2 regions of the Streptomyces sp. CA-251247 genome follow, and region 2 is predicted to be linked to the other one. Evidence: riboswitches for the same ligand, from Rfam matches in the RefSeq annotation. Region 2 holds a riboswitch; the other holds the start of a gene.
What was found. A riboswitch is a leader RNA that binds a small molecule or an ion and turns the genes downstream of it on or off. The one in region 2 is predicted to bind glycine.

Region 1 (4,406 bases), 4.5 Mb from region 2:
CGCTTCTCGCTCTACCGCACGATCAGCGAGCAGGTCATGGAGCTGCTGGGGCGGCTGTCGCCGCTCGTGGAGCCGCTGAGCCTGGACGAGGCCTTTGTGGATCTGGAGGCGGGCGGTGCGGCGGACGACACCGCGTCCGCCCGGGCCACCGGTGAGCAGCTGCGTGCGGCCATCCGCGCCGGCACGGGACTGACCGGCTCGGTCGGCCTCGCCGGGTCCAAGATGCTCGCCAAGATCGCCTCGGAGCAGGCCAAGCCGGACGGCCTGGTGCTCATCGAGCCAGGCACGGAGCGTGAGCTGCTCGGGCCGATGTCCGTGCGCACGCTGCCGGGCGTGGGGCCGGCCACGGGAGAGCATCTGCGCAGGGCGGGCATGACCACGTGCGCGGATCTGGCCGAGGCGGGCGAGGACGAACTGGTGCGGCTGCTCGGCAAGGCGCACGGTGCGTCCCTGTTCCGCATGGCGCTCGGGCACGACGACCGGGCCGTCGTGGCCGAGCGGGACACCAAGTCCGTGTCGGTGGAGGACACCTTCGACGTCGATCTGCACGACCGCGTCCGGATCAGGGTCGAGGTGGAGCGGCTCGCCGACCGGTGCGTGCACCGGCTGAGGGCTTCGGGGCACTCGGGCCGCACCATCGTGCTGAAGGTCCGGCGCTTCGACTTCTCCACCCTCACCCGCTCCGAGACGCTCCGCGGGCCCACGGACGACCCCGCCGTCGTGCGGGAAGCGGCGGGGAGGCTGCTGGAGTCCGTCGACACCACGGGCGGGGTGCGGCTGCTCGGCGTGGGCGTGACGGGCCTTGCGGACTACACACAGGAGGATCTCTTCGCACAGGCCGCTGCCGCCGGTGAGAGCGCGGGAGAGCCGGCCGAGGGCGAGGCGGTTGATGCTGTGCTGCCGTACCGGGACGAGAAACCGCCGGAGCCGGAGCCCGCGGCGGCTCTCGCCGAGCGACGCTGGCCCGCGGGCCACGACGTACGGCATGCGCAGTTGGGGCCGGGGTGGGTGCAGGGGAGCGGGATCGGGCGGGTCACCGTCCGGTTCGAGGAACCGACCTCACCGCCGGGACGCGTCCGCACCTTCCGGGTCGACGACCCGGACCTGGAGCTGTCCGACCCGCTGCCACTGGTGACTCCCCCGAGGGGGATCAGTCCTCCTGGCCGGCGACACGGCCGAAGGAGCGGTCGCCGGACGAGGGCGCGGGGGTGTCCGGCGGAGTCGAGAGATCGAGCCCGTAGTGGTGGTAGAGCTGAAGCTCCTGCTCCGGCGAGAGATGGCGGCCCACTCCGAAATCGGGGGCGTCCTTGATCAACGCGCGTTCGTACGGCACCCGCAGTCCGTTGTCGACGAACTCGCTCGGCTCCAGAGGGACGAAAGCGTCCCTGCTGAAGAGCCCGGTGCGGACGGCCGCCCATTCGGGTACGCCGGTGGCATCGTCGAGATACACCTCGTCCACAGTCCCGATCTTGGCCCCGTTGCGGTCGAACGCCTTGCGGCCGATCAGGCTGCGCGGATCGATGTCGGTCTGCACGGTCCCTCCAAGAGGTCGCAACTGCTCCGTAAATGATACGAAAGTGCACATCGAGGGTGTCGGCCACTTGAGCGATCGACGAGAGGACGCGCTGGTACGCTGACTAACGGCTGCTGACCCCGTGCGGGAGAGTCCACCGGAAGCAACGGTGGCGCCGAAGGAGCAAATCCTCCCCGGAATCTCTCAGGCACCCTGTACCGCACGGACGAGGTCACTCTGGAAAGCAGGGCGGGCGTCGGACGGCATCCGCTCTCACCGACGGTGAAAGCCGGGTTCCCGCGTGGGGATCCGGTGAAGCTCTCAGGTTGAGATGACAGAGGGGGAGGCCGTCCGGGTACCCGCGCCGTGGTGCCCCTCGCAGGTCGCGTCAGACCAGGAGGCCTCCATCATGACCGCCAACCGCATTCCGCTCGCACAGCTGGAGCGAGGCACCCCCTTCGAGCAGCGCCACATCGGACCCGACGCCGAGGCGCAGGCCAAGATGCTGGCCCAGGTGGGATACGGCTCGCTCGACGAGCTCACCGCGGCCGCGGTTCCCGACGTCATCAAGAACGCCGAGGCGCTCGCGCTGCCCGAGGCGCGCACCGAGCCCGAGGTCCTTGCCGAGCTGCGGACCCTCGCCGACCGCAACACGGTCCTGGCGCCGATGATCGGCCTCGGCTACTACGGCACGTTCACGCCGCCGGTCATCCTGCGCAACGTCATGGAGAACCCGGCCTGGTACACCGCGTACACGCCGTACCAGCCCGAGATCTCCCAGGGCCGGCTCGAAGCCCTGCTGAACTTCCAGACCATGGTCGCCGAGCTGACGGGCCTGCCCACCTCGGGCGCCTCGCTGCTCGACGAGAGCACCGCCGCCGCCGAGGCCATGTCGCTCGCCCGCCGCGTGGGCAAGGTCAAGAACGGCGTGTTCCTCATCGACGCCGACGTCCTGCCGCAGACCCTCGCGGTGATCGAGACCCGCGCGGAACCGACCGGTGTCGAGGTCGTCACCGCCGACCTGCACGACGGCATTCCGGCCGAGATCGCCGAGCGGGGCGTCTTCGGCGTCCTGCTGCAGTACCCGGGCGCCTCGGGAGTCGTACGCGACATCAAGCCCGTGATCGAGCAGGCGCACGAGCTCGGTGCGATCGTCACCGTCTCCGCGGACCTGCTGGCGCTGACCCTGCTCACCTCGCCCGGTGACCTCGGCGCGGACATCGCGGTGGGCACCACGCAGCGCTTCGGCGTTCCGATGGGCTTCGGCGGACCGCACGCCGGTTACATGGCGGTGCGCGAGAAGTTCGCCCGCAGCCTGCCGGGACGGCTCGTCGGCGTCTCCGTGGACGCGGACGGCAACCGGGCCTACCGCCTCGCGCTGCAGACCCGCGAGCAGCACATCCGCCGGGAGAAGGCCACCAGCAACATCTGCACCGCGCAGGTGCTGCTCGCGGTCATGGCGGGCATGTACGCCGTCTACCACGGGCCCGAGGGCCTGCGGACGATCGCCCGGCGCACCCACCGCTACGCGACGCTGCTCGCCGAGGGCCTGCGGGCCGGCGGCGTGGAGGTCGTCCACGGCGCGTACTTCGACACGCTCACCGTCCGCGTGCCGGGCAAGGCGGCCGACGTGCTGCACGCCGCCCGTGAGGGCGGGGTGAACCTGCACCTCGTCGACGCCGACCACGTCTCCCTCGCCTGCGACGAGACCACGAACCGTGCGCAGCTGACCGCCGTGTGGGGCGCCTTCGGCGTCGACGCCGACATCGAGGCGCTGGACGCGGCCGTCGCGGACACCCTGCCGGACTCCCTGCTGCGCACCGACGAGTACCTCACGCACCCGGTCTTCCACCAGAACCGCTCCGAGACGGCGATGCTGCGCTACCTGCGCCGCCTCGCCGACCGTGACTACGCGCTGGACCGCGGCATGATCCCGCTCGGCTCCTGCACCATGAAGCTGAACGCGACCACCGAGATGGAGCCGGTGACCTGGCCCGAGTTCGGGCAGATGCACCCCTTCGCCCCCGTCGACCAGGCGGCCGGGTATCTGACGCTCATCCGCGAGCTGGAGGAGCGTCTCGCCGAGGTCACCGGCTACGACAGCGTCTCCATCCAGCCCAACGCGGGTTCGCAGGGTGAGCTGGCCGGACTGCTCGCGGTCCGCGCCTACCACCGCGCCAACGGCGACGACCAGCGCACCGTCTGCCTCATCCCGTCGTCCGCCCACGGCACCAACGCCGCGAGCGCCGTCATGGCCGGCATGAAGGTCGTCGTGGTCAAGACCGCCGACGACGGTGAGATCGACGTCGAGGACCTGCGCGCCAAGATCGAGCAGTACCGCGACGAGCTGTCGGTGCTGATGATCACCTACCCGTCCACGCACGGCGTCTTCGAGGAGCACGTCGCCGACATCTGCGCCCAGGTCCACGAGGCCGGCGGTCAGGTGTACGTCGACGGTGCCAACCTCAACGCGCTGGTCGGCCTCGCGAAGCCGGGCAAGTTCGGCGGCGACGTCTCGCACCTGAACCTGCACAAGACCTTCTGCATCCCGCACGGCGGCGGCGGTCCGGGCGTCGGCCCGGTCGGTGTGCGCGAGCACCTCGCCCCGTACCTGCCGAACCACCCGCTCCAGCCCACGGCAGGCCCGGAGACGGGCGTGGGACCGATCTCCGCCGCCCCGTGGGGCTCGGCGGGCATCCTGCCCATCTCCTGGGCGTATGTCCGGCTCATGGGCGGCGAGGGCCTCAAGCGGGCCACACAGGTCGCCGTGCTCGCGGCCAACTACATCGCCAAGCGACTGGAACCGCACTACCCGGTGCTCTACACCGGCCCGGCGGGCCTGGTGGCGCACGAGTGCATCGTGGACCTGCGGCCGCTGTCGAAGGCGACGGGC
Region 2 (4,406 bases):
CCGCCGCCGGGGGCGTGCGGATTGAGCCAGATGCCCCAGCGGTCGGGGTAGAGGGCGCGGGCGATGTCGAGGCCGCCGACGACCTCGTGCGCGCGGTTCCAGCCGGAGACGGCGAGCTCCTGGGCGGAGGTGACACAGGGGGCGTAGCCGACGCCGTCGACCTCCATGTTCCCGTACTGGGCGTCGGGCGAGCCCGCACGGCCGTGCCAGAGCAGCATCCAGACCTGGCCGCTCGCCGGGTCGGCCAGCGCCTTCAGCAGCGCCTCGTACGCGTCGTAGCGTCCGGGAGTCACCTGGCGCAGCATGTGCTCGACCTGCCCGGCCGCCGCGGTGCCTGACGCACTCACTCTGGGTTCCGCCCCTCTTCGCATCACGATTCAGCAGGCCATGAAACCAGCTTAATCGGCCGTTTCGACACCGACTTGACGACTACACGTGCTCTCGTTGGTAGAACGGCCGCACCCGCGCCAGCATCCAGTCGGCGACGGGGTCCTGGGCGACGTCCAGCAGGACGAGGCTGACCGGCCAGCCGACCTGGACCCGGCCGAGCGCCCGACCGAGGGCGTCCATGGGCGCGTTGCTGCCGACCGCGTCCCAGCCGGACAGCTGCACACCGATGAACAGGGTGGGCGGATCGCCCTCGATGGACGCGAGCGCCCGCCGGGCGGTGACGACGACTCCGGACTCCTGGAACTCACCGGCCGCGGCGGCCAGGAAGTCGACGGGCTCCTCCTGCCAGTCCGGCTCGAACAGCCGCACCCGCCCGCCGCTCGGCGCGCCTGCGCCGGCCTGCGCGTCGCCCGGTTCGTGCCGTCCGGCCCGGCAGAGCTCCGCCACGGCGGACGGCGGCAGCGGTGTGCCGACGACACCGCCCGGGTTGACGGCGATGCCGAGCTGCGGGGGCAGCCCGCGGGCGAACTCGCGCGCGGGCGCCACGGTGAAGGGCATGTGGCTGCCCACACAGGTCAGGAACTGGTGCTCGGAGCTGAAGACCGGCACATACGCCTGACCCTCGATCTCCGTGGTGGGCAGATCGAGGTTCGGACTGTCCGGGCCGCCGCCGTTGGGCAGTGGCACCCAGAGGAAGCTGCGGCCGAGGACCTCCACGAGCCGGCCCCCGGCGGCCGGGTTGCCGAGCGAGGCGCCGAGCACCTCTTCGAGCTCGTTCGCCGGCCAGCCGCCGGACGGATGCGGATGCGCCTGTCCCGGAATGGTCATGTGCTGGTCTCTCCCCCGGCTCTCCTCTGTGCTTCCCCCGACCCTAATGTGCGCGCCGGCCGGGCCGGGGACGGGGCCGGACGATCACTCCTCGCCGAAACCGACCCGTGACAGCACGGTCGCCGCGTCCCGGTCGAGCAGCACCGCCGAGGCGCAGCCGGCGGGCAGCTTCCCGGCCTCCGCGTCGCCGATCAGCCGGCCCACGGCACGCTGGTGCCGGGCGAAGGCGTAACCGGACACCCCGCGGCCCCGCTCGCGCTGTCCCTGGCGGGCGATCCCCGGAGAGACGTCGAGGAGGACGAGGTGGAGCGCACTGCCGCGGCGCCGCGCCTCCCGGCCCAGCCAGCGCCGCACCCAGGTCTGGGTTCCGCAGTCGTGCACGACCACGCTCTCGCCGGAGCGCAGGGCCCGGCGCAGGCCCGCGTAGTGGGCGAGCCGCACGAAGGGGCGGTAGACGGCGTACGGGAGGAGTCTCGGCATCCTCGCGTCCCAGCGGTCCCGCGTGTCCTGGGAGTCGATCCGCCGGCCGCTCGCCGCGCGCCTGATCAGCGTGGACTTCCCGCTGCCGGGCAGGCCCGACACCACCACGACGTCGCCCGCGGCGAACCCCAGGCTGCGCGGGCTGCGCCCCGCGCGGTCCCGCAGGTCACGCAGCACGGGCGCCGCTCCCAGGACGTCGCCGGTCTCTCGGGCGGGTACCTGCGGCGGCGCAGGCACTCCCGCGGCGGTCGCATATGCACCGGACTGCTGCAAAGTCATCACCCTCCCCCTGTCGGGTCACCCCACACACTTGCCCATGGAGCGTAAAGAAATGGTAATGCGACGAGGTCGATTTGCCGCTGAGGAGCGCCGCGCCGTCCGCAGAAAGCTCCGGAGCCGTCCACTCCGTCCCCGAGGCCTCCGGCCTGGGGGGACGCCCTTTGGCGCGATGCGTGCAATGATGTGCCCGCCAACTGCATACCGGCCGCTTGAATCCACGCGGGAGAGTCCTGGCCACTGTGTGCGCCGGGCGCCGAAGGAGCAAGTCCCTCCCTTGAATCTCTCAGGCCCCGTACCGCGTGTGATGAGGCAGATCTGAAAAGCGAGCCGCGTTCGAGTGGCTCCACCCAAGGTGCAAGTCACGTCCACCAGTACGTGTGGTCGGGACGAACCTCTCAGGTTCCGATGACAGATGGGGAGGATTGTCCTCGCCGGCCATGCCCTGGGAGTCACATCCATGACCAGTTCCCCCCGTCTCACCGCCCTCGATGCCCTGCATCGCTCGCTGGGCGCGACCATGACCGACTTCGCGGGCTGGGACATGCCCCTGCGGTACGCCAGTGAGCGCGACGAGCACACCGCGGTCCGCACCCGGGCCGGTCTCTTCGACCTCTCCCACATGGGCGAGATCACCGTCACCGGCCCGCAGGCCGTGGACCTGCTGAACTACGCGCTCGTCGGCAACATCGGCACTGTGGGCACCGGCCGTGCCCGCTACACGATGATCTGCCAGGAGGACGGCGGCATCGTCGACGACCTGATCGTCTACCGCCTGGCCGACACCGAGTACATGGTCGTCGCCAACGCGGGCAACGCCCAGATCGTGCTGGACGCGCTGACCGAGCGCGCCGCGGGCTTCGACGCCGAGGTCCGCGACGACCGCGACGCCTACGCGCTGATCGCGGTCCAGGGCCCCGAGTCGCCCGGCATCCTGCAGTCGCTCACCGACGCCGACCTCGACGGGCTGAAGTACTACGCGGGCCTGCCCGGTACCGTCGCGGGCGTCCCGGCGCTGATCGCCCGTACCGGCTACACCGGCGAGGACGGCTTCGAGCTCTTCGCCCTGCCGCAGCACGCGGAGAAGCTGTGGCAGGCGCTGACCGAGGCGGGCGCCCCGGCCGGACTGATCCCGTGCGGGCTCTCCTGCCGCGACACGCTGCGCCTGGAGGCGGGCATGCCGCTGTACGGGCACGAGCTGACCACGGCGCTCACGCCCTTCGACGCCGGCCTCGGCCGGGTCGTGAAGTTCGAGAAGGACGGCGACTTCGTCGGCCGTCAGGCGCTTCAGGCCGCCGCCGAGCGGGCCGAGACCGCACCGCCGCGCAAGCTCGTCGGTCTGATCGCCGAGGGTCGCCGGGTGCCGCGCGCCGGGATGTCCGTGGTCGCCGGCGGCCAGGTCGTCGGCGAGGTCACCTCGGGCGCCCCGAGCCCCACGCTCGGCAAGCCGATCGCGATGGCCTACGTGGACGCGGTCCACGCGGCGCCGGGCACGGAGGGTGTCGGGGTCGACATCCGCGGTACCCATGAGCCGTACGAGGTCGTCGCGCTGCCGTTCTACAAGCGCCAGAAGTGATCGTCCGCACTCCCCCCTCGTTCCCCAGCACTCCCCCGCGTACAGGAGAATTCAGGCCATGAGCAACCCCCAGCAGCTGCGCTACAGCAAGGAGCACGAGTGGCTGACGGCCGCCGAGAACGGCGTGTCGGCGGTCGGCATCACGGAGCACGCGGCCAACGCGCTCGGCGACGTGGTGTACGTACAGCTCCCGGAGGTCGGCGACACGGTGACCGCGGGCGAGACCTGCGGTGAGCTGGAGTCGACCAAGTCCGTCAGCGACCTGTACTCCCCGGTCAGCGGTGAGGTCACGGAGACCAACGAGGACGTCGTCAACGACCCGTCGCTGGTGAACACGGCCCCCTTCGAGGGTGGCTGGCTCTTCAAGGTGCGCGTCTCGGAGGAGCCGAAGGATCTGCTCTCCGCGGACGAGTACACCGAGTTCTCCGGCAACTGACCACCCTCACGACAGGGACTGTGATTCCGCGATGTCGACTCTGAACACCCCTCTTCACGAACTGGACCCGGACGTCGCCGCTGCGCTCGACGCCGAACTCCACCGTCAGCAGTCCACCCTCGAGATGATCGCCTCGGAGAACTTCGCTCCGGTCGCGGTCATGGAGGCCCAGGGCTCGGTCCTCACCAACAAGTACGCCGAGGGCTACCCCGGCCGCCGTTACTACGGCGGCTGTGAGCACGTCGACGTGGTCGAGCAGATCGCCATCGACCGCATCAAGGCGCTGTTCGGCGCCGAGCACGCCAATGTCCAGCCCCACTCGGGCGCCCAGGCGAACGCGGCCGCGATGTTCGCGCTGCTGAAGCCGGGCGACACGATCATGGGTCTGAACCTCGCGCACGGCGGGCACCTGACCCACGG

Region 1: another riboswitch for glycine. It lies ahead of gcvP (aminomethyl-transferring glycine dehydrogenase); the one in region 2 lies ahead of gcvT (glycine cleavage system aminomethyltransferase GcvT).

What each region holds. Positions count from the first base shown of each region.
Region 1 is NZ_CP191861.1:1,268,432-1,272,837, reverse strand. It holds partial or broken gene ACQPWZ_RS05510 (DNA polymerase IV) at 1-1,241, shown strand, start outside; gene ACQPWZ_RS05505 (hypothetical protein) at 1,241-1,570, shown strand; glycine riboswitch at 1,649-1,744, shown strand; gene gcvP (aminomethyl-transferring glycine dehydrogenase) at 1,923-4,406, shown strand, end outside.
Region 2 is NZ_CP191861.1:5,723,211-5,727,616, reverse strand. It holds gene ACQPWZ_RS25525 (enhanced serine sensitivity protein SseB C-terminal domain-containing protein) at 1-347, opposite strand, end outside; gene ACQPWZ_RS25520 (enhanced serine sensitivity protein SseB) at 430-1,218, opposite strand; gene ACQPWZ_RS25515 (AAA family ATPase) at 1,303-1,977, opposite strand; glycine riboswitch at 2,188-2,285, shown strand; gene gcvT (glycine cleavage system aminomethyltransferase GcvT) at 2,435-3,550, shown strand; gene gcvH (glycine cleavage system protein GcvH) at 3,609-3,986, shown strand; gene glyA (serine hydroxymethyltransferase) at 4,018-4,406, shown strand, end outside.